One region of the Mesorhizobium sp. M0048 genome, then DNA from elsewhere that is predicted to be linked to it. Evidence: predicted binding sites of a transcription regulator. Region 1 holds the regulator's gene; each other region holds the start of a gene.
The links. Region 1 encodes LexA, which represses DNA repair genes until DNA is damaged. Its sites were predicted from a motif close to TGTTCNNNNTGTGTTCNG; they were not measured.
Positions count from the first base shown of each region.

Region 1 (6,079 bases):
CGTTTTTCCCCATCGCGCGTGCTTTCGAGCGTGAGCCCGTAAGTGCCGCACTTTGCCTCGACAAGCTCGATGAACAGATCCGCCAGCGCGATGCTCTTCTTGCGCACCGCCGTCATGTCGACATCGTTCCAGATGTCGAGCGCGCCCTTCAGCGTGCGCATCGACAGGACCGGCTGGGTGCCGCACAGAAACCGGCGGATGCCGGTGCCGGCCGCATAGCCTGGCTCGAAGGCGAAGGGCCGTGCATGGCCCCACCAGCCGGTGAGCGGCTGCTGGATGTCGGAAAGATGCCGCTCAGCCACATAGATGAAGGCAGGCGCGCCCGGGCCGCCATTCAGATATTTGTAGGTGCAGCCAACGGCAAAATCGGCGTTTGCCTTGTCGAGCTCGACTGGCATCGCGCCGGCGGTGTGGCAGAGATCCCAGACGATCATCGCCCCGGCTTCCTGAGCCCTGCGCGTCAGCGTCGGCATGTCGCGCAGTTCGCCCGACTTGTAGTTGACGTGGTTGACCAGCACCACCGCGGTGCGTTCGTCGATCAGCTCTTCGATGGTCGGCGCGTCGACCCCCGAGAGGCGCAGCAGCGCATCTTTTCGCGTCGAAACCACACCCTCAGCCATGTAGAGGTCTGTCGGAAAACTATCGCCCTCGGCGACGATGACCTGCCGCTCCGGTCGCATGGCCATGGCGGCGTGCAGCAGCTTGTAGATGTTGACCGACGTCGTATCGCAGACCACCGTCTGGCCGACCGCGGCACCGATCAGGCGCCCTAGCTGGTCGCCAAGTTCAAGCGGCATGTTGAACCAGCCGGCCGTGTTCCATGCGCGGATGAGATCATGCGACCATTCTTCGGTCGCGGCCTTGTACAATTCATCGAAAGCGGCACGTGAAGCAGCTCCTAGCGAATTGCCGTCGAGATAGATCACTCCTTGCGGCAAGACAAAGCGGTCGCGCATCGCGCCCAGCGGATCCGCGGCATCCATCGCCTTTACGGCCACGAGATCGGGAATTCCCGTCATGATTTGCCTGCTCCCTCAAAAAATCCAACGCAACGCCGGACACGCATCAACTGTTCTTCCATTACCGGGTAGCGCGTAGCAAGGCTCCACCGGCGAGAAGCAGCCTGACCAGGCGGTGGAAACCTGGAGTTAGCCCGAGGTTGGCGTTTTGAGTTCGTTTCGTTCACGGTGCATTGACCAAACCGCACAGTCGATACGGGTTCAATTCCGTGCCCTTTGCCGACCGACGGCCGATGCCAGTGCCGCCTTCAAGGAGGCCAGAACGGCGCAAACGAAAGCAGAATCAAGGGGATGAGGCTCGCGGCGGTGAAAATACGGTACGCCGGTAGGGGACGTCGTTTGTTTCCCGAGCCTTAACGCATTCATTAAACTTTAAACAGTTGCGGAACACAACTGGAACAGATAGTGTCTGTTCTGGGTTTGTTTTCTGATTCTGTTGGGGGTCGCTATGCTGACACGCAAACAACACGAACTGCTTATGTTCATCCACGAAAGGTTGAAGGAAAGCGGTATCCCACCTTCCTTCGACGAGATGAAGGAAGCGCTCGACCTGGCTTCCAAATCCGGAATCCACCGACTGATTACGGCGCTGGAGGAGCGCGGCTTCATTCGCCGTTTGCCCAACCGGGCCCGTGCGCTGGAGGTACTACGCCTGCCTGACTCGATCGCCCCCGGCCTCAATGCGGCACGCAAGTTCTCGCCGAGTGTCATCCAGGGCAGTCTTGGGCAAGGTGCCCCTCGGCAGGGCAAGCCCACATCGTCGCGCGTCCCTGCAGCCGGCAATGACGACGATGTCGTCGCCGCCGTTTCGATCCCGGTAATGGGCCGCATCGCCGCTGGTGTGCCGATCGATGCTATCCAGCACCAGACGCATTCGATTTCGGTGCCGCCGGATATGATCATGGGCGGCGAGCATTATGCGCTCGAGGTCAAAGGCGATTCGATGATCGAGGCTGGCATTTTCGACGGCGACACGGTGATCATCCGCAACGCCGATACGGCGAGCCCCGGTGAGATCGTGGTGGCCTTGGTCGACGAGGAGGAAGCGACGCTGAAGCGGTTCCGCCGCAAGGGCGCCTCGATCGCCCTGGAGGCCGCCAATCCGGCCTACGAGACGCGCATCTTTGGACCAGACAGGGTCAAGGTGCAGGGCAAGCTCGTTGGGCTGATCCGCCGCTACTGAGTTGCGCCCTTGGTGCCGGCTTTTGGATTGTCGGCTCTGCGGTATGGCGGCAGGCCGCGCGCCGCGCGTGAAAATTTCCGCTGCACGTGCCAGGGCCGGTATGATTTTTCGACGGCGAAGCGGATTTCGGCGCGTGTTGCCGCTTGTGGATCGAAATAGACGGCCGCACTTCCCGCGCGCGCCAGTTGCCGTTTGGTGACGACGAGGACCAGCCGGTCGTAGTAGCAGGGATTATGGGCGGTGGCGTCGTCGATGACGATCAAGCTGGCGAAGGCGCAGGCTGGCCGTGCGGTATCGCGGTCCTTGGCTTGCGCAATGATCGCGCCGGATGGATGCCTGGCGAGGCAGAGACCGTCCGTGCAAATGAACGGCATGCCCGGCGGTAGGTCGGCCGGATCGGCAATGTCGAATTGCGGATCGTTCTTTCCAGGTGTTTCCGGCGCGACGATAGCCTCTGATGTGAGCGCGCGTTTCCAGTTGTCGATCGTGAACTCATTCGGGCGTGCCCGGTTGACGGCGAGCTCACCGCTGCCGATCGGCAGCGCGACCAGCCGTGCGTCCTCCGAGATCAATACGTCGGGTACGCGCGTCTGCGTTGTCGTTAGCAAGCCGGCGAGCGCAAAAGGAATTGCCGCGAGCCGCAACCAGGTCGTCGCCATGCTGGCAACGACGAGGGCGATCGTCACCAGAAGGACAGATCTCAGCGAAATCAGACCCACCGCATCGATCGGCGAGCGCTCGGAGATCCAACCGGACAGGGCGATCATCGCCGTCAGCCCTTTGCCCATCACGTAAAGGAAAGGCCCATCCGCGCCGAACGGCATCGCCAGCGCGCTGAGCACGGCGAAGGGCATGACGACCAGTGAGACGATAGGCATGATGGCCAGATTGGCGAACAGGCTGAGCGGCGCTACGCGCTGGAAATGCCATATGGCGAAAAGCGCCGTGGCGCTCCCTGCAATGATCGAGGTCATCGCCAGGCCGCCCATGCCCAGCAGGACCTTTCGCGTGGCCAAGCGTAGCGGCGATCGCCGGGGCGGCGGCGTGGTGGCCCTGCCGGTGCGGTAATCGGACCAGCCGGCATAGGCGCCGACAAGGGCCGCCGTCGCGGCGAAGGACATCTGGAAGCTCGGACCGACCACCTCGTGCGGCGACACCAGAATGACCGCGATGGCCGAGATCGCCAGATTGCGCATGGTGAGCGCGGCCCGGTCGAACAGCACGGCGATGAGCATCACCGCCAGCATGATGAAGCTGCGTTCGGCCGCCACCACAACGCCGGAAAAGACGAGGTACGCCGCGATCGAAAAAAGCGCGGCGGCTGCGGCATATTTCTTGACCGGCCGTCGCGATGAGAAGTCGGGAAACAGCGCAAAGGCGCCGCGCAGCAGCGCCATGATGGTGCCGGCGACCAACGCCATATGCAGCCCCGAGATGGAGATGATGTGGTAGATGCCTGTACGCCGCATCGCTTCGTTGATCTCCTCGGGAATGCCGGCGCGCACGCCAACGATCAGCGCAGCAGCAATCTCGCCCTCGGCGCCGCCGATGCGGCTGCGGATATGGTCGGCGATGGATTCGCGCGCGTCTTCGATCGCGGAAGAAAGCCGCGCGGCAAGCGGCATGCTGCCCGAAGCCACGACCTTCGGATTGCCGAGAAAGAAGCCGCTGCCGCCGATACCGGCGAAATAGCTGTCGAAGGAGAAATCATAGCTGTCGGGCCGCACCGGGCCGGTCGGCGGCAGCAACCGCACATAGCCGGCGATCTCGGAACCAGCGGCCAGCTCAGCCGGTATCTTCATCGCCGAAATGCGGACCCGTTCCGGCATGTAGCGCAGCGTCGGCCTGGCGGTTGAGATCACATCGATCGTCAGCCTGATGCGGCCGCTAGCCATGGGTTCGTACGATACGACGCGACCCGTCAGCCGCGTCGAGATTTCAGAACCGAGCACATGCGTCCCGACACGCCAGGTCTCGAACTTGGCGGCAAGCACGCCAAGCGCGCAGAGCAGCGCCACCATGAAACACAGGCGCGTCCTGGGCCATGAACGCGAGACGACCGTACAAAGGGCCGCGAGGAGCACGATTGCGATCGGCTGCGGAAAGGCTGGCTCCACCGACAGCGCGAAATATACGACCACCCCGCATGCGAGGAACACCGGCACCAGCAGGAAGGCGACGCCACGGTCGAGTTCCAGGCCGGCTGCCGAGGTTACGCTGTTGCGGATACAGGACGGTGACGGGAGGCGGAAACGACGGCGTAGGCGCACGATGGGCTCGCCCGCGGGCACGAGAACCGTTGCTGGGTCGCTGGCCGGCAGCGACGGAGCATCGAAGCGCGGAGCGGGCAGCAATGCCGATACCGGCAGGGCAGGCGGGGGAGCGGCAAACAGCAAGCGTTCGCTGACGCCGCTACCAGCGTCCTCGCCCTCGCCCGCACCACGGCCTCGCACAGCCATCGGGTCTGCCCCTTGCGCCCTCGACCTCCTATGCTACATGAACGCGCAACGCGCGAAAGTCCGCAAACCCACTTCCTTGGCCCGCCTGAGAGTTCCATGCCCGATAAGGTCGTCACCCGTTTTGCCCCCTCGCCCACCGGTTATCTGCATATTGGCGGCGCGCGCACGGCGCTGTTCAACTGGCTGTATGCCAAGCACACAGGCGGCACGATGCTGCTGCGCATCGAAGACACCGACCGCGAGCGCTCCACCGAGGCGGCAACCGCGGCCATTCTCGACGGGCTTTCCTGGCTTGGCCTGACATGGGACGGCGAGCCGGTGTCGCAGTTCGAGCGTGCGCCGCGCCATCGCGAGGTGGCCGAGGAGCTCGTTCGCATGGGCAAGGCCTATTATTGTTATGCGACGCCTGCCGAGCTGGAAGCAATGCGCGAGAGCGCACGGGCCAAGGGGCTGCCTCCCCGCTATGACGGACGCTGGCGCGACCGCGACCCGTCGGAGGCGCCGCCCGGCGCCAAGGGGGCGATCCGCATCAAGGCGCCGACAGACGGCGAGACGGTGGTGCATGACCGCGTCCAGGGCGACGTGCGTTTTCCCAACAAGGATCTCGACGATTTCATTATTCTGCGCTCGGACGGCAATCCGACCTACATGCATGCCGTCGTCGTCGACGATCACGACATGGGCATCACCCACATCATCCGCGGCGACGATCATTTGACCAACGCCGCACGCCAGACCGTAATCTACCAGGCCATGGGCTGGGAGGTGCCGTCGATGTCGCATATCCCGCTGATCCACGGTGCCGACGGCGCCAAGCTGTCGAAGCGGCACGGTGCACTTGGCGTCGAGGCCTATCGCGCCATGGGCCACCTGCCGGAGGCGCTGCTCAACTATCTGGCGAGGCTTGGCTGGAGCCACGGCGACGATGAGATCATGTCGATCGCCGACATGATCGCATGGTTCGACATTGGCGATGTCAACAAGGGCGCCGCCCGTTTCGACTTCGCCAAACTCGAGGCGCTCAACGGCGTGCATATGCGCCGGATGAACGACGCGGCGCTGCTCGACATCTTCATCGCCACTCTGCCCTATCTCGAAGGCGGCCCGGCAATCGCCGCCCGCCTCGACGACAGACGCAAGGCGCAACTGCTTGCCGCTTTGCCCGGCCTGAAGGAGCGCGCCAAGACGCTGGTCGAACTTGTTGAAGGGGCTGCATTCCTGTTCGTCGAGCGGCCGCTGCCGGTCGACGAGAAAGCGGCGGCGCTGCTCAACGGTGAGGCGCGCGCGATCCTGCAGGGCGCTCATGCGGCACTGGCCACGGTTTCGGACTGGTCTGCCGCCTCGGCGGAAGCCGCGATCCGCGACTACGCGCAGGCCGGCGGCCATAAACTCGGCGCCGTGGCCCAACCTTTGCGCGC
Region 1 covers NZ_JAMYUV010000016.1:88,622-94,700, forward strand. The annotation lists gene kynU (kynureninase) at 1-1,019, opposite strand, end outside; gene lexA (transcriptional repressor LexA) at 1,468-2,202, shown strand; gene NKJ84_RS16385 (ComEC/Rec2 family competence protein) at 2,196-4,661, opposite strand; gene gltX (glutamate--tRNA ligase) at 4,758-6,079, shown strand, end outside.

Region 2 (6,079 bases), on a different contig from region 1:
CACGGCCTCCTCGAGGCGGCCAAGCGCCTGGTCGAGACGCAAGAGCAGCGATGCGCCGAAGCGGCGGGCCAGCGGCGCGCGCGGTGCCGCCATGACGGCGCCCGCCGTGCGCAGGCCGACGCTTTCGAGGCTGGCGCGTACCTCCGGGTCGATGCGCAGCGCCGCCAGCGGCAAGGGCGCGAGAAGCGCTTCCTCCTTACCATCGGGCACGATGCGGTCGCCAGCAAACCGCGCCGCCGCCCAGGCAGCCCCAGGCGTGGCGGCAAGCCCGGCGCGGACATCGAAGCCCTGATGGAAAAAACGCGACAGGATATCGTCCAGCATCGAGCGTTCGCCGCCGAAAAGATGGGTGCAGCCGGTGACGTCGAGATAGAGGCCGTCGGTCCCGTCAAGCGCCACCAGCGGGGTATAGCGGTCGCACCAGTCGGCGAGGCCTTCGAGCAGGCGCCGGTCGGCCTCCGGATCGGCCTCCACGATGTCGATCGAGGGATGCATGGCGCGTGCGTCGGCTATGCCCATGCCGCGCTTCAGATTAAGCGCCTCGGCCCGCTCGTCGAGGGCGGCGATGCGCTGGGCGTTCCGGTCGCGGTGACTGATCACCAGCGGCAGGTGATCCGACGGCCGGGAACGCCAGGACCGCCCCAGACGCTGCCGCAGGATTCTCTCGGCGGCGAGATGCGGAAACCACAGGGATAGGATTCTTTGGCCGTTCTGGGGCCCATTCCTGAGACCTTCCTTGCTCGCCCCGTCTTTCTTCGAATATGCGTTCATCGGGGTTCCACTCCAGTGTGAATTTTCCGGGCAAGGCCGTGCGGCTCTTGCCGATGGCGACGGTGAAGGCGGGCCGGCCGATCGAGCCGGCGAGCGGCCCGGCAAGCGTCTTACGCGTTGCCGCCGGTGCCGCCGACAGGATGAGGCGGACGGGCGCTGCCGTCGGTTCGGGCTCGCCGGCCTGGCGCAGCAGGAACAGCGGCCGGCCCGCACTCTGCGCGCGGGCGTGCAGCCGCCGCGTCGCGGTGAGGTCAAGCCGCTGCGGGCTGCCGCGGATTTCGAGGATGACGGCGGCCAGCGCCGTCATCCGGGCAGCCTCCTCGGCGATCCACAGCGCATCGAGCAGCCTTGGCGCCTCGGAAAACAGCAATTGCTCCGGCTCGATGCCGAAGAAGGCGTGAAGCCCCCTGGCATAGGGAAAGCCGGCCTCGCGGAAAACCTCTGATGTGCCGATCCACAGCACCGGCAATCGCGGCCCCTGGCTTAGGATCAGGCTGACGAGCGACAAGGCAAAACCGGCAACGACCCCGGCATCGCGGGTCGCGGCGCCATGAAACTCGCTCACCGCCGCCTTCGGCAGGCCGCCGCTCAGCGCAGCATCGAGGCGCTCGGCGCCGGTGCGCAAAAACGCATCGGGCGGCGCCACGGCGAGGCCGCGCCGGACAATGGTCAGATTCCGAGCGGGTGTCGGATGCCGAGAGGGTGTCAGACTCTGACGAGGGACATCCGCGTCAAACGACGAACTGGCCGGCGCCTCCAGGCGCTCGGGCAAGGTCCCTTCGATCTTCGCGATCTGGCGGCGCAGGGCAAAAACAGTCTCCCGCGCCACGGCGCTTGTCGCCATGACGGTCAGCTTCCACTCACAATTGTTCCCGTTATGTTCCTATAGATTCCAGAGGCCGCCCGAAGAGTCAAGCGGAGTCATGGGGAATTTATTCCCAGAAAGAGCAATCCGAGCTTTTCAAGGAAACCGCTCGGGAGCCTGGGGTTGATAAAAAGGGGGCGGCTTTTGACTCTAGCCTGAAGCCAATTCTGAAGCGACGCGTCTCAAATATTGGGCGGTAAAGTCGGCGATTTGATCGACTTCTTCATCGTCATATTTGCGAAAGCTAAAGCGGCTGAAGCTAGGGTCGATAGCTTGGAGGGTTTTTCGTAGGGGACCGCGAAAATTCCTCATTTGATGGTTCCCCTCATATGCCAATACGTCTGCGCATTGAAGCGGTGGGTGCCTAGTTTTTGAGCCGAAATTGAAAGTCGCCGATTTTCCCGGAAAATGCCGCTGGACTTGCTGGAACGCCTCAGTCGCCGCCGCGCTGTACTGGTTGGCTTCATGGACGAATGCGATGTTATCGTGGCCTTCCGATGCGAGTTTCTCCCACGTGCTGCGAAGGGCCCATTGCAGGCAGATGTAGTACCAGCCGCGTACCATGTCTTCCGGCTTGATGGCTAAGCTATGTTTGTGAGCCAAGACCTCGCTCAGTTTCCGCCTGTCGACGGCGGCGATAATGCCCCGAATGTAGTGGTTTTTGACTACCGGCAGGATGCGCTTGACGTGTCTATCTCGCTCTTCACGGGTCCACCCTTCGTACTCCCCATGCCTGTTATGGCAATCGACCGAGTGGTGAATTTTTATCGGCGCCTTCGCCACGATCCACTCGAGGGTCCAGATCTGCCAGTCTTCTTTTGAAGCCCAAACGGCGGATACGGAAAGAATTTGCGAGTCATGGTCAGTGCCAGATTCGTCTAGGTAGACCTCAATCACGACCACCAAACCTTCCCGAGGGGCAAGAAAGGTGTCGCGGAACTCTAGGACGCGCCTTCCACCATTTCCGTCGACTCATCGGCTCGAAATTTGTTCAGCACGGTACCACCTCCTCAGTGCGTACGCGAATTACGACACGCTGAATTTATTCCTGCTTATGATCCTGGGGCAAAGGCGGCAGCCCGACCATTTGCCGAGTTCGGCCTGAAAGCCTATATGCCGGGATCAAAGGACAAAGCATGGCTCGCATCTACCAAACACGCATCTGGCACGACCAGCTTTCGCCAACGATGGAGGAAATCGAGCTCCTGGCGCTGGAGGCCTATGCCCATCTGCCGGAGGACTTTCGCAAGTTGACCGGCGAGATCGTCATTCAGATCGCCGAATTCCCGACCGACGAGATCATGGACGACCTTTCGCTGGAAACGCCCTTCGACCTGCTCGGCCTGTTCGAGGGGCGCGGCATCGCCGAGCGCTGGAATCCGCAGACCGGCGAGGGGCCGAACCGCATCACCCTCTATCGTCGCGCCATCCTCGACTACTGGGCCGAGAACGAGGAAACGCTGGGCGACATCGTCACCCATGTGCTGATCCACGAGATCGGCCACCATTTCGGCCTGTCGGACGACGATATGGAGAAGATCGAAGAGGCAGCGGAGTGAGCGACCCCGCTCCTCGTCATCCTGGGGCGGAGCAAGGAGCGAAGCGACGCGGCGCAGACCCCAGGATCCATGCCGTGATAGTGATGCAGTGCGCCGGCGGTGCAGAACCGAACGCTCATCATCCCGTTCTGGGTAACGGGGCTATCCCGATCGGTGGTAGATCACACTAGACTAATCCTGATCCGCCGTGCCCTTCGGCAGAGGTAACGGCATGGATCCTAGGGTACTCCGCGACGTCGCTTCGCGACTGCTACGCCCTAGGATGACGAAGGACGAGCGCTTCAGCGAACCTCCCTACCAATCGCTGAGCTTGGTGTCGGGGCCGTATTCCTGGCCCTCGATGTCCTTCACCACGGCCTGGCCGCAGCGCATGGTCTTGGCTTCCTGGTCATAGGCATAGGTCGGCGAGCCGAACAGGTGCCAGCCCTTGTTCAACGCCGCCGTCACCTTGTGGCAGAAGCTGGAATCGTCCGGACCGGACAGAAAACGGTAGAGTTTCATTCTTCAATCCTGTCGTCAGTTGCGTTAGTCATGCGCGAACAGCGGCGGCCTTCGCCAGCAGTTTTTCGGCCTGCGCCAGATGCAGCCGCTCGACCATCTTGCCGTTCAGCGCAACTACCGCCCTACCGGTATTTTGGGCGAGCGCGAAGGCATCCTTGACCGCGCGCGCTTCGGCTATTGCTTCGGGCGACGGTGCAAAGGCGCGGTTCGCGGCTTCGATCTGAGCCGGATGGATCAGCGACTTGCCGTCAAAACCCATGGCGGCCGCTTCCGTGCACTCGCGCGCAAACCCGTCCATATCGCGAAAATCATTGAAGACACCATCGAGCAGGTCGAGGCCGCCGGCGCGCGCGGCGAGCACCATCTGCATCAGCCATGGAACGAGATAGCGCCGATCGGGCGTGGCGAGAATGCCGGTGTCCTTGACCAGGTCGTTCGTTCCGGCAACGAAACAAACCAGTCGAGAGGCCGGGTCGCGGCCGAGCTCAGCGATCGGCCCGATATTGAGCAGCGCCCTGGGCGTCTCGATCATCGCCCATAGCTTGACTTCGTCGGCGATAAAATTGTCGTCGAGCACGTCGCCGGCCTCGAGAATGTCGCGCGGCGTGTCGACCTTGGGCAGCAGGATGGCGTCGGGCGAGCATTTTGCCGCGGCCAGCAGGTCGGCGCCGCCCCACTCGCTCGACAGCGCGTTGATGCGCACGACCATCTCGCAGCGCCGGTTGGAATGGCCGGCGAAAATCGCCACCAGCTTTTCGCGCGCGGAAGGCTTGTCGGCCGGGGCGACGGCGTCCTCGAGATCGATGACGACGGTATCGCAGGCCAGCGATTGGATCTTGGCCAGCGCCTTGTCGTTCGAAGCCGGGACGTAAAGCACCGAGCGGCGCGGGCGGTAGCTTTCGGTGGTCATCTCCGATCTATGCCGTCTGCAGCCGGCCGAGGCAAGCCGTGCATAAAAACTGCACGCAACTTCGGAAAATCTCCTCGTCTCCGCCCCGCTTGCCACCCGACCGGATGCGACAAGGGCGGCATGCAAGAGCAAACGAACTCCCGTTGGTCCCTGCCGTACCGGCTTCGCCGCGAAAGCTGGTGGCTCGTCGATCCGCCCCGGACTTCGGTAAACCTCCTCCCTTTCGTCCGGAAATCCCCGCCCACCGGCCGCATCAAAGCCGCCGAGAAAGCCCGATCATGATAGTATTCCTCCCGGCGGCGCCGAGCTATTGCAACCGCTTCGGCGTTGCCGTCCTGCTCGTCGCGCTGGCCGATTTTTTCTTCTATGGCCAACCGGCGGGCATCACGCTTTTCCTGTTCGGCGTTGCGATTGCCGCGGCGAGCATGGCTCTCCATCCTCTCGGCTCCTTCAACGATGGCAAATTCTGGTTCAAGCCGGTTGCGCTGCTCATGGCGCTGCTGCCGCTTGTGGAAAATGTCAGCGCACTGTCCGTCTCGATCGCGCTGGCGGGGCTGGCCATCTTCGCGCTTTCACTGGCCGGACGGTTGCGGCGCGGCCTTGCCCGTATTGCCGGCCAACTCTCGCTGTTCCTGCTTGCAACGCCATTTCGGCTCGTCCTTGATTTCTTCCGCTGGCGCACGGCGGCGCGGCGGCTTGGCCGGCGGCGCGTGCGCCTTGCGGCGATCGCCGTCTGGGTCATGCCGCTGGGCCTCGGCGCAGTGTTCCTCGCGCTGTTCGGCGCCGCCAATCCGGTCATTGAATATTGGTTCTCGCTGATCGACCTGATGGCACTGCTCGACCTCGTCCAGCTGCCACGTCTCGCCTTCTGGCTGTTCGTGCTTGCCTGCGTCTGGGCATTTCTGCAGCCGCGCCTGCCGCGCTTTCTCCGCCGCCGCAGGGTGTCGCCAGCCAGCGCACCGGCGACGCCGGCCACCAGGACCACCATCGAGGACATCGTCTTCGGCAAGGCCGCTATCCTCCGCGCGCTCGTCGTCTTCAACATCCTGTTCGCGGTGCAGAGCGCACTCGACGCCACCTATCTGTGGGGCGGCATCGCGCTTCCAGACCGGCTGACCTATGCCGCCTACGCGCATCGCGGCGCCTATCCGCTGATCGTCACGGCGCTGCTGGCCGCCGGCTTCGTGCTGGCGGCGCTGCGGCCGGGAAGTGCGACCTCCGGCGATCCGCTCATCCGCCGGCTGGTTTATGCCTGGGTGGCGCAGAACATCCTCCTGGTGGTCTCGTCGATCCTGCGGCTCGATCTCTATGTCGGTATCTATGCGCTGACCTATTGGCGTGTCGCTGCGTTCGTCTGGATGGGGCTGGTGGCGGCGGGCCTTGTCCTGATCATAGCCCGCATCGCGCGCGAAAAGTCCAACGAATGGCTGTTTGCCGCCAATCTTCTGACGCTATCGGCGACGCTCTATGCCT
Region 2 covers NZ_JAMYUV010000017.1:65,187-71,265, reverse strand. The annotation lists gene NKJ84_RS16795 (DUF6504 family protein) at 1-600, opposite strand, end outside; gene NKJ84_RS16790 (ImuA family protein) at 533-1,615, opposite strand; gene NKJ84_RS16785 (DUF3800 domain-containing protein) at 1,787-2,539, opposite strand; gene NKJ84_RS16780 (metallopeptidase family protein) at 2,773-3,195, shown strand; gene NKJ84_RS16775 (DUF1737 domain-containing protein) at 3,490-3,696, opposite strand; gene NKJ84_RS16770 (HpcH/HpaI aldolase/citrate lyase family protein) at 3,725-4,606, opposite strand; gene NKJ84_RS16765 (DUF4153 domain-containing protein) at 4,885-6,079, shown strand, end outside.
Region 2: NKJ84_RS16790 (ImuA family protein) is a predicted target of LexA. The motif match lies at 1,639-1,656, and genes of this name have one in related genera.

Region 3 (6,079 bases), on a different contig from region 1:
TGCGCGGTCGAGCGATAGTTGCGCTCCAGCCGGATGATGGTGGCGCCGGGAAAATCCTTGTCGAAGCGCAGGATGTTGTCGACCTCGGCGCCGCGCCAGCCATAGATCGACTGGTCGTCGTCGCCGACGCAGCAGATATTTACGGTGGACAGGCGCGGGCTTCCCTCCCCCTTGAGGGGAGGGTGGCCGGGCGAAGCCCGGTCGGGTGGGGTCCGTGCGGCAGTGCTTGACCTACCGGCGGCAGTGCTCGACGCTCTAGCGGTGCCTTCTGCGGCAACCCCCTCCGCCCGCTTCGCGGGCACCTCCCCCTCAAGGGGGGAGGATTGCGGCCGCTGTGCCAGCAGCCGCAGCCACATGTACTGGGCGGTGTTGGTGTCCTGATATTCGTCGACGAGGATGTAGCGGAAGCGCTTGTGGTATTCCTTCAGCACGTCCGGATTGCCGCGGAAGATGCGGATCGGATGGCACAGGAGATCGCCGAAGTCGCAAGCGTTCAGCGTTTTCAGCCGCTCCTGATAGGCCTTGTAGAGCTCGCGGCCCTTGCCGTTGGCGAAGGGACGGGCATCGCCCTCGGGGATGTCGGCGGGGCCAAGGCCCTTGTTCTTCCAGCCGTCGATCATCTGGGCGAACTGCTTGGCCGGCCAGCGCTTGTCGTCCAGCCCTTCGGCCTGGATAAGCTGCTTGATCAGGCGCACGACATCATCCGTGTCGAGAATGGTGAAGTCGGATTTGAGCCCGGCCAGCTCGGCATGTCTGCGCAGCAGCTTCACTCCAATCGAGTGGAAGGTGCCGAGCCACGGCATGCCCTCGACATTGCCTTCACCGATCAACAGGCCGATGCGCTGCTTCATCTCGCGCGCCGCCTTGTTGGTGAAGGTGACGGCGAGGATCTGCGAGGGGAAAGCCTTGCCGGTGGCAAGGATGTGGGCGATGCGGGTGGTCAGGACGCGCGTTTTGCCGGTGCCGGCGCCGGCCAGCACCAGCACCGGGCCTTCGGTGGTTTCCACCGCCAGCCGCTGCTCGGGGTTGAGGCCGTTGAGATAATCGGGCGCGTTGTTCTGGTTGCTGCGGGCAGCCATGGCGCGCGCGGCAATGCCCGACGGGGCCACGGGCCGCGCGTTCGGTTCCTCAAAAAAGGGCATGTCTTCCGAAAAGCCGGACATCTCCCCCCGAATGTAGTGATTCGGCAGCGAAAGGCCAGAAGTGTCTCCGTTTTGTTCTCTGTCCAGTCGGTGGACTCACAATCTGGATGGGTCTGCTAACCAAAACGCCGGGCTTGCGATGGGCCGGCACCGTAAAACGCCGAGCTTGCTTGACAGTGGAAGCGGGCCGGAGAAAGTTGCGTGGGGGCAGGAACGCAATGCGGGGTTGCCCATGGACGCGTCGCGGAGCGCACCAGTCGAAGGAGCACCGTCTTGGCTGTGGTCATCACCTCCCTGATCCTTTTCCTCATCGGCCTGGCGATTGGCGGCGGCGGCATCTGGCTCGTGACGCTGGGCGGCAGCTGGTACTACGTCATCGTCGGTCTAGCTTTCCTTGTCGCGGCCTGGCTGCTCTACAGGCGCAGATCCACGGCGCTGTGGCTCTACGCGGCGATCGTGCTCGGCACGCTCGCCTGGGCGGTTTGGGAGATCGGCTTCGACTGGTGGGAGCTCGGCCCGCGCGGCGGCATCATCGTGCTTGTCGCGCTATGGCTGTTGACGCCATGGGCGCGGCGCGGGCTTACCGGTCCCGACGGACGCGCACCGCTTATCCTCGCCGTACTGGCATCGCTTGCCGTCGCCGGTTATTCGATGACGACCGATCCAAAGGATATTACGGGTGAACTCAACACCGACAAGGTGACGCCGACGGCCGATCTTGGCGGCAACGTGCCGGCTGGCGAATGGCACTATTACGGTCGCACGCAATACGGCCAGCGCTATTCGCCGCTCGACCAGATCACCGCCGAAAACGTTGCCAATCTGCAGCCGGCCTGGACCTATCGCACCGGCGACGTGAAAGGGCCCGACGACATCGGCGAGACGACCTATCAGGTGACGCCGCTAAAAATCGCCGACACGCTCTACATCTGCACGCCGCATAATTTCGCCATCGCCATCGATGCCGCGAGCGGTAAGGAGAAATGGCGCTTCGATCCGCAGGTCAAGCTCAACAAGGACCGCCAGCACCAGACCTGCCGCGGCGTGGCCTATTATGCCGATGCCAAGGTCGCCGCCGGCCAGCCCTGCGCCACACGCATCTACCTGCCGACATCCGACGCCCGGCTGATCGCGCTCGATGCGGCGAATGGCCAGGTCTGCCCGACTTTCGCCGAAGGCGGCACGCTGAACCTGCTCGCCAACATGCCATATCCGAAGCCGGGCTATTATTATTCGACCTCGGCGCCGCTGATCGTCGCCAACAAGATCATCGTCGGCGGCGCGGTCAACGACAATTATTCGACGCAGGAGCCGTCCGGGGTCATCCGTGCCTACGATGCCGACACCGGCGCGCTGTTGTGGAATTGGGATTCCGGCAATCCGGACCAGACGACGCCGCTGCCGCCGGGCCAGACCTACACCAACAACTCGCCCAACATGTGGTCGACGGCAAGCGCCGACGAAAAGCTCGGCCTGCTTTATGTGCCGCTCGGCAACAAGACGCCGGACCAGCTCGGCGCCGGGCGCAGCGCCAATGACGAGAAATTCTCCTCGTCGATCACCGCGCTCGATCTCAACAGCGGACAATTGCGCTGGGTGCGGCAGACCGTGCACCACGATCTCTGGGACATGGACGTGCCGGCGCAGCCGACGCTGGTCGACATCACCACGGAAAGTGGCGTGGTGCCGGCGCTGGTCGGGCCGACCAAGCAGGGCGACCTCTATGTGCTCGACCGGCGCAGCGGCGAGCCGATCGTTCCGGTCAAGGAAGTGCCGGCGCCGGGCGGCGCGATCGAAGGCGACCATACCTCGCCGACGCAGCCGGTCTCGGATCTCAGCTTCAGTCCGAAACCGCTGACCGGCGCGGATATGTGGGGCATCACCATGTTCGACCAGCTGGCCTGCCGGATCGAGCTCCGGAAGTTGCGCTATGAGGGCCGCTACACGCCGCCGTCGCTGCAGGGCTCGCTGATCTACCCCGGCAATTTCGGCACCTTCAACTGGGGCGGCGTGGCAGTCGATCCGGTCCGGCAGGTGATGTTCGGCATGCCGACATACCTGGCGTTCATCTCCAAGCTGGTGCCGCGCGCCGACGTGCCGCCGCCCGGCGACACCAAGGGCAGCGAACAGGGCCTGAACCGCAATGACGGTGCACCTTACGCAGTAATATTGAAGCCGTTCCTGTCGCCGCTCGGCATTCCCTGCCAGGCGCCGCCCTGGGGCTATGTGGCGGGTGCCGACCTTCGGACCGGAAAGATCGTCTACAAGCATCGCAACGGCACCGTCTACGACATGACGCCATTGCCGCTGCCATTCAAGGTCGGCGTGCCCGGCATTGGCGGGCCGATGATCACTGCCGGCGGCGTCGCCTTCCTCGGTGCGGCGGTCGACGACTATGTGCGCGCCTATGACCTGACGACCGGCAAACAGCTCTGGCAGGCGCGGCTGCCGGCGGGCGGGCAGTCGACACCGATGACCTACACGGTAGCCGACGGGCGCCAGTTGGTCGTCATCGTTGCCGGCGGCCACGGCTCGGTCGGTACCAAGCCGGGCGACTATGTGATGGCCTATACGCTGCCGAAATAGAGAAGTTCCTTCAGAGCCCGAGATGCCCTTTCAGGTCGGGTACCGATGCAAGTACCTCACTGGTCAGCTGCGGGCCGGCGGCTGCCTCGGCCTGCTGGACCAGCATCGTGCCGGCCTGGCTGATCTGTGCCAGCGTAAGGCCTGATGCCTTGAGTATGGCGACGCCGTTGATCAGCGCGCCGGTCTTTTCGCCGAGAGCGCCGCCGAGCGCGCCCTCCAGCGAGGACAGGAGGCCACCACCGGAAGCCGCGCCGGGAGCCATGACATCATATTGCTTGGCCAGGGCGTCGGCTCCCGGGATCTTGGCGAAGAAGCTGGACAGAGTCGTGCCTTCCGCCTCGTGTTCGAGCACCGAGAAAATCGTGCCGGCGATCTTTTCCGTCAAAGCCTGGTTGAGACCGGATTTCTGGGAGACGGTGTTGATGATGTCCTGAACGTCCATGACCTTTCCTCACGCTTTGGTGTTTGCGGGCGGGTGCCGGTTGGCGCGGATTTGGATCAACGATCGTTTGAATGCGGTGAAGGCAGTGAACCGCAGCGCCAGCAAAGCCATAGCGGCGAGGGCGAACCCACTTGCCAGAAGCGGGGAGGGAAAGGTCATGGCATATTCCTTCGTCGTCAATCAGGCATTCTTTTCCCGCCAAATGGCCATTCTAGTTCGCCAGATGGCCCGAATGAGGCATAGCCCGGTAACTTCTTTTTACATCGTGGCGCGTGCATTTAGCATTGCCACAAAGGACCAAAATTTAACGACAGTGCGGCGCGCGGCATCACGGCCCTCGTGCAGGGACTTATGGCAGCCTCACTCCGCCGTGACTGGACCAGGCAAGCTTCGGCTCTATGTTGCCGCGGGGGCCCACGAGGAGCGCGCCATGACAACACCTGCCGGACCCACTGCCGCCAAGCCTGTCATTACCCAGGCGATGATCGATGCCTATGACGAATACACGCATCTGACGCTCGACCGGCGGCGCTTCATGGAGCAATTGACCAGACTTGCCGGATCGGGTGCGGCAGCTGCCGCGATCGCGCCGCTGCTGGCGGCGAACTCGGCCCAGGCGGCAATCGTGGCGGAAGACGATCCGCGTGTGAAAGGCGAGGACATCAGCTATCCCGGCAGCGGCGGCGAGATGAAGGGCTATCTGGTCAGGCCGGCGGACCAGACCGGCAAGCTTGGTACCGTCATCGTGGTGCATGAGAACAGGGGTCTCAACCCGCATATTCGCGACGTGGCGCGGCGCGTTGCGCTGGAAGGGTTCGTGGCGCTCGCGCCGGACTTCATGACACCGCTCGGCGGCACGCCGGACGATGAAAACAGGGCACGTGACCTGTTTTCCCAGCTCGATCCAGCACAGGTCGCCGCCAATGCCGTCGCAACGGTCGCCTACCTCAAAGGCTACAAGGACGGCAACGGCAAGGTCGGCGCCGTCGGCTTCTGCTGGGGCGGCGGCACGGTGAACATGCTGGCCGTCAACGCGCCGGACCTCGCCGCCGCCGTCGCCTATTACGGCATGCAGCCAAAGGCCGAGGACGTGCCGAAGATCAAGGCCGCGCTCATGCTGCATTATGCCGGCCTCGACACCCGCACCAATGCCGGCATCGATGCCTTCAAGAAGTCACTCGACGCGGCTCATGTCGAATACTCGGTCTATGTCTATGAAGGCGCCAACCATGCCTTCAACAACGATACGTCGGCGGCCCGCTACGACAAGAAGGCGGCTGACCTCGCCTGGGGCCGGACGATCGCTTTCCTCAAGGAGAAGCTGAACTGATCAGGTGGGCGCCGGCGCCGGTTTGTGAAGGGCGACGCCGGCCACCACCAGCGCGATGCCAACGCAGTCGGTGAGGCTCGGCACCTGCCGCAGCACGATGACGCCGATCAACGTCGCGGTGACCGGCAGCAAAGACAGCATCAGCGCGAAGCTGGAGCGCGGCAGCCGCGACATGGCAAGCTGGTCGCATATATAGGGAATGACCGACGAGCAGATGCCGACGCCGACCGCCGCAAGCAGCAGCGGCGGCGCCGAGAAAGCCGGCAGAGCATCGGCGAAACCGATCGGCAGAACGACGAGAAGGGCGACCGCCATGGCGGCACCCAGCCCGACGATGCCATCGCCGGCGCCGCCGCGCGCGACGCGGTGGCCGAGCACGATGTAGCCAACGAACAGCGTGCCGTTGAGGAAGGCCCAGAACAGGCCGACGGGATCGCTCGACCATTTGACGTCTATCAGCAACAGGGTGCCGGCGACAGCGATCGCGAGGGCGGCGAGATTGCGCGGGCTTCTGAGGCCAACAAGCGCAACGGCGATGGTGCCGACGAATTCGATCGCCGCCACCAGCGAGATCGGCAG
Region 3 covers NZ_JAMYUV010000003.1:234,064-240,142, forward strand. The annotation lists gene NKJ84_RS05260 (ATP-dependent helicase) at 1-1,163, opposite strand, end outside; gene NKJ84_RS05265 (glucose/quinate/shikimate family membrane-bound PQQ-dependent dehydrogenase) at 1,416-3,728, shown strand; gene NKJ84_RS05270 (hypothetical protein) at 3,739-4,170, opposite strand; gene NKJ84_RS05275 (hypothetical protein) at 4,180-4,329, opposite strand; gene NKJ84_RS05280 (dienelactone hydrolase family protein) at 4,601-5,500, shown strand; gene NKJ84_RS05285 (EamA family transporter) at 5,501-6,079, opposite strand, start outside.
Region 3: NKJ84_RS05260 (ATP-dependent helicase) is a predicted target of LexA. The motif match lies at 1,205-1,222, and genes of this name have one in related genera.

Region 4 (6,079 bases), on a different contig from region 1:
TGAACGACATCGCCGAAGCCGGGCTTGTCCTTGCCGTCGTTTCTCAGCGCCCACAGGAGCGTGATCAACCCGGCCGGCGCCGGCTTGATCAGCGCCGGCACAAAGACATGGTAGGCGCCGAAGCGCACGCCGAGGCGGCGAAGCGCCGCGCGGCCTTCCTGGTCGAGCGACTTCATCTCGTCGGCGATGTCGCGACGGTTGATGAGGCCGAAATGCTCGACAAGCTGGAAAGCGATGCCGCGGCCGATGCCGGTGATCTGCTCGGCATTCTTGAGGTCGACCAGCGGCTTCAGCAGGGATTCGATCTGGAAATTGACGAAGCGCTCGGCGCGCGCCGCAACCTTGTCGCGGGCCGGACCGGTGAGCTGCTCGTCGGCCAGCAGGACAAGACGCGGCTTCAAAGCGTCTTCGCCGGCGACCAGCGTGCCGATCGGCGCGCCGATCCAGCGCAGCGTGCCATCCGAACCCAGGGCGATGTCGCCATTGGCAGAGGCGCCGAAGCGCTCGGCCCGCGCCTCGAACTCGGCGGCAAGCGCCTTCTGCGCCGCCGCCCGCACCGCCTTGGCGTCCTCGCCGCCGGCGCTCTGGTCGGCGGTAAAGCGGAAACCCTGCAGCTCGCCGACATGATGGCCTTCGACGAGGACGGTTCCGGTTGGGCTGATTTCGGCTTCAGGCATCGTGTTTTCTCTAAGGCGCCGCATGAGGACGGAAGTCCTGCGGTCTACAAAACGTTTCGTCAACCGCTCATGCAGCGCATCCGACAATCTGTCTTCGATTTCGCGCGTCTTTTCCTGCCAGTGTGCCCGATCGGCCAGCCAGCCGGGTCGGTTGGAAACGAAGGTCCATGTGCGGATCTGGGCAATCCTGTGCGACAGCGTGTCGATGTCGCCTTCGGTGGTGTCGGCACGGCGCACCTGCTCGGCCATGTAGTTCTCGTCGACATGGCCATGCCTGGCAAGGTCCATGTAAATGGAGGCGATCAAGTCGGCGTGCTGGGCCGGCGCGATCTTCCTGTAGTCGGGAAGCGCGCAGGCTTCCCACAGCAGCGCCACGCGTCTCGCATCGGTGGTGAGTGCCCGGACGTCCTCGTCGCGCGACAGATGCTCGAGCGCCTGCGCGTCCACGGCCGGCAGCGCGCGCGTCAGGCCCTCGACCGGGGCGTTGGTCTCGATCGAGCGCTTCAGCGCATCGAGGTTGGCTAAATCGAAATGCGCGGTGCGCCACTGCAGCACTTTCACCGGGTCGAAATCATGCGCCACGATCTTCTTGACCAGTTCCTCATCCAGCGGATCGACCTGGCCGGTGACGCCGAAGGTGCCGTCGCGCAGATGCCGGCCGGCGCGGCCGGCAATCTGGCCGAGCTCGGCCGCTGTCAGGTTGCGGTACTGGTAGCCGTCGAATTTACGGTTCTGGGCGAAGGCGACGTGGTCGAGGTCGAGGTTGAGGCCCATGCCGATGGCGTCGGTTGCGACGAGGTAGTCGACGTCACCCGACTGGAACAGCGCCACCTGGGCGTTGCGGGTGCGCGGGCTGAGTGCGCCGAGCACGACGGCGGCACCGCCTTGCTGGCGGCGGATCAGCTCGGCAATGGCATAGACCTCGTCGGCCGAGAAGGCGACGATCGCGGTGCGCCGCGGCAGGCGGGTCAGCTTCTTCGAGCCGGCATAAGCAAGATGCGACAGCCGTGGCCGGGTCACCACCGACACGCCCCGCAGCAGGCGCTGCAGGATGCCGTGCATGGTGGCCGCGCCAAGCAGCAGCGTCTCCTGGCGGCCGCGCAGATGCAGGATGCGATCGGTAAAGATGTGGCCGCGTTCGAGATCGCCGGCGAGCTGGACCTCGTCGATGGCAACGAAGGCGGCGTCGGTCTCGCGCGGCATCGCTTCCACCGTGCAGACCGAGTATTTCGCGCCAGCCGGCTGGATCTTTTCCTCGCCGGTGATGAGCGCAACCTTATGGGCGCCGACCTTCTCGCAGACGCGCGCATAGACCTCGCGGGCAAGCAGCCTGAGCGGCAGGCCGATGACGCCGCTTTCATGCGCCACCATGCGTTCGATGGCGAGATGGGTCTTGCCGGTGTTGGTCGGGCCGAGCACGGCCGTCACGTCCCGGCCGGTCAGGATCAGCGGTTCAGTGTGTTTCGGATGGATGTTCATCGGCCTGGAAATAAGGCTCTCCGCCTCGCATTGTCGGGAGCGCGCCCATATTGGCCGCGTATGACAGGCGACACATAGGGATTTCGGGCGCGAAGCGAAAGCGGAATGTGCCGAGGGCAGGCCGATTGGTCGCTTCAAAGCCAGAAAATCTGTTCCCGATTAACAGTTGGAACGAGTCTGGAACGAATCAGCGACGAATCACTGACTCTCGCCGATTCAGGTTTTGTTCACGGCTACATCTGGGTTTTCTGCCGGCGTACCTCACCACATGCTGAATCACGGGAACTGGCCCGATTCATGCAAGCGGCATCCAGGCGAGCACCATGGTTAACCTTTGCCGGTGAATGGTCGTGGGTGGCCAATCTGCTTCGCACAACATTATGAAATTATTGATGTTTCCTAACGCGCTTTAATCATTTCGAGGGCGTTTTCAGCTCTCGTCGTTAACGTTCCGCTCAAAGCCGGAACGAATCGGCGACGAATCAGAGATAGCCGAAGTTTCTTGGTTTGTTCACCGCAACATGTTGTGTTGTGAACAGCTTCTCCACCGAGAATCCACAGGCTGCGGGACGGATTGTGCACAGGCTGCGCAGCGGCCATTAACCTTTGCGTGCTGGTTCGGCACACGCCGGCGTCATGGCCAATCGGTCGGCGCACTTGCCGCATGAGGCTCAGACTCGGCCTCACGCTGAACGGCTTGTTCAAGGCACGTCCTCTCCGACGGCATAGCGCTGCAATGTAGGGCCGACGGTCTGGATGATTTCGTCGTGAGACAGGGCGACGACCGGTGGTAGGCCCAGCAGGTAACGGCACATCGCCAAACCCAGCAGCTGGCTGGAAATGAGTCCGGCCCGCCGGCCCGCATCGGCGGGATCAGCGACCGCCGCAACCAGTGGCCTCACCTGGTTGGCAAATACATCGCGCAACTTTTCGGCGGCGAATTCGTTCGACGTCGCCGACCGCAGCAGAATTGCCATGCCGGTACCGTTGGCCGGATCTTCCCAGATTTCGAGAAATCGCCTGATCAGTGTCTTGCCGATGGCGGTTCGATCGATCACCCGCAGTGCCGGCAATTTCAGGTCGACGACCGCCGCTCTGGCGAATAGCTCGTCCTTGCTGCGGAAATAGCGGATCACCATGGCCGGATCGATCGAGGCATGGGCGGCGACGTCGCGGATGGAGGCGCCGTCATAGCCGTGCTTGGCGAACAGCAGCCTCGCGGCTTCGAGGATCTGGGCGCGGGTGCGGTCCGACTTGCTGGTTTTCTTCTGCTGATTCTCGCTCATGAAATCCATATGCCAACGGCTGTTGACAAATGCAATGGCTTCGGCTAGAAAGTCAACATGTGTTGATAAATGGAGAGCGAAAATGTTGCCTGATGCAACGGAAGTCCTGATTATCGGCGCCGGCCCGACCGGCTTGGCGCTGTCCATCGTGCTGCACCAGGCCGGGGTCGACCATATTCTGATCGACAGGCTTGGGGAGGGCCTTCAGACCTCGCGGGCCGGCGTCATCCACGCTCAGACGCTGGAAGCGCTGGAGCCTCTGGGCGTCACGCAGCGGCTGAGCGAACTTGCCCTGAAGCTGCAGAATTTCGCCATCCGAGATCGCAGCCGGGCACTGCTCAAGCTCGATTTCGGAAAGCTTCCGTCGAGACATCCCTATCTGATGATGCTGCCTCAGAATCTCACCGAGCAGGTGTTCGCCGAGCGGATTGCCGCCCTGGGCGGCGTGATCCACCGCATGGTCGAGGCCAAAGCGGTGGTTCAGGACACTGACGGTGCGCGCGTGACGGTGGTCGAGAACGGCCGCGAGAAGATCATATCGACACGTTACGTCGTTGGCGGCGACGGCATGCACAGCCTGGTGCGCAACTCGGCCGGCATCGAGTTCGACGGCGCGGCCTATGAGGCGTCGTTCGTTCTCGCCGACGTTCGTCTCGACTGGCCGGTTGGGCCAACCGAAGTATCGCTGTTCTTTGCGCCAGCCGGACTGGTGGTGGTGGCGCCGCTCCCAGACGGATCGTACCGCGTCGTCGCGACAATGGACGATGCACCGGAAAAACCCGCAGTCGCAGACATACAGGTGCTGCTCGACAGCCGCGGACCGACCGGCAGACGAGGCCGGGTGCTTGAGCTGAAATGGAGCTCGCGGTTTCGCGTGCATCACCGCCTGGTCCGGTCATACCGCAAGGGCCGGTTGTTCCTGATGGGCGATGCCGCGCACGTGCACAGTCCGGCGGGAGGGCAAGGCATGAATACCGGCATCGTCGACGCGGTCGTGCTTGGCCAATTGCTTGGCGACGTGGTGAACGGCGTGCGCCCCGAAGCGGAGCTCGAACTCTATGAAACGCTGCGACGCCCGGCAGCCCAAGAGGTGCTTGACCTGGCTGGCATGATGACCGGCATGGCGCTTGCCCGCAGTCCAGTGAAGCGGTTCGTTCGCAACCTCGTACTATCGGTGCTGAACCTCACACCATTCCTGAAGCGCCGCATCGCCTTGAAGCTGTCGGGCCTCAGCCGGGCACCGCTTGCCCGTCTGCCGGCACCCGCGTGCAAGGCAGGTTCAATTACCCGAACCCAGCCTGAAGCCAGCCCAGCGCTGAAGCTTGCCGCGTGACAGCCCGGCTATCTGCCCGTACCTGCCGTCGGGCCGGTACGGGGGCATCCGCGACATCCCAAGCCTCAGCTGATGTACTGGCCGCCATTGGCTGAAATGGTCGAGCCGGTGATGAAACCGGCATCGTCGGAAGCGAGGAAGACGACGCAGCGCGCGATCTCCTCCGGCTCGCCGAGACGGCCGACCGGGATGTGCGGGATGACACGCTCGTTGAGCACCTTCTCGTCCATCGCCTTGACCATCTCGGTGGCGATATAGCCGGGGCAGATGACGTTGACGGTGATGCCGGCGCGCGCGCCTTCTTGGGCCAGTGCCTTGGTGAAGCCGATGTCGCCGGCCTTCGAAGCCGAATAATTGACCTGGCCGACCTGGCCTTTCTGGCCGTTGATCGAGGAGATGGTGATGATGCGGCCGAACTTGCGGTCGCGCATTCCACCCCACAACGGATGCGTCATGTTGAAGACGCCGGAAAGATTGGTGTCGAGGACCTCTTTCCATTGCTCGCGCGTCATCTTGTGGAACATCGCGTCGCGGGTGATGCCGGCATTGTTGACCAGCACCGAGACGGGACCGAGATCGGCCTCTATCTGTTTGATGCCGGCAGTGCAGGCTTCATAGTCGGCGACCGACCATTTATAGACCGGGATGCCGGTCGCTGCCTTGAACTTTGCCGCCGCATCCTCGTTGCCCGCGTAGTTTGCGGCCACCGAATAGCCGGCGCTCTTCAAGGCGACCGATATCGCCGCGCCGATGCCGCGCGACCCGCCTGTGACGATTGCAACCTTTGTCATGTGTCCTCCCGGGAAATGCAGATGGCTGCGCGTTGAAGCGGTGGGGTTTGCCCTCTATTCCCTACTCGCTTTGCACCAGCATCCTACTCGTATCGCCTATCTCATCACAATGCTTCCACGCACATGGCAACGCCCATACCGCCGCCGATGCACAGCGTGGCAAGACCTTTCTTGGCACTTCTGCGGCGCATCTCGTAGACCAGCGTGTTGAAGATGCGGGCGCCCGAGGCACCGACCGGATGGCCGATGGCGATGGCGCCGCCATTGACGTTGACGATCGCCGGGTCCCAGCCCATGTCCTTGTTGACGGCGCAGGCCTGCGCGGCGAAGGCCTCGTTGGCTTCGACCAGATCGAGGTCGCCGACCGACCAGCCGGCCTTGGCCAGCGCCTTGCGCGAAGAGGGGATCGGTCCCGTCCCCATGATCTGCGGGTCGACGCCGGCGGTCGCCCAGGAAACGATACGCACCAGAGGTGTGATGCCGCGCCTTGCGGCTTCCGCTTCGGTCATCAGC
Region 4 covers NZ_JAMYUV010000001.1:176,471-182,549, forward strand. The annotation lists gene NKJ84_RS00880 (helicase-related protein) at 1-2,156, opposite strand, end outside; gene NKJ84_RS00885 (TetR/AcrR family transcriptional regulator) at 2,858-3,589, opposite strand; gene NKJ84_RS00890 (FAD-dependent oxidoreductase) at 3,525-4,775, shown strand; gene phbB (acetoacetyl-CoA reductase) at 4,841-5,566, opposite strand; gene NKJ84_RS00900 (acetyl-CoA C-acetyltransferase) at 5,671-6,079, opposite strand, start outside.
Region 4: NKJ84_RS00880 (helicase-related protein) is a predicted target of LexA. The motif match lies at 2,324-2,341, and genes of this name have one in related genera.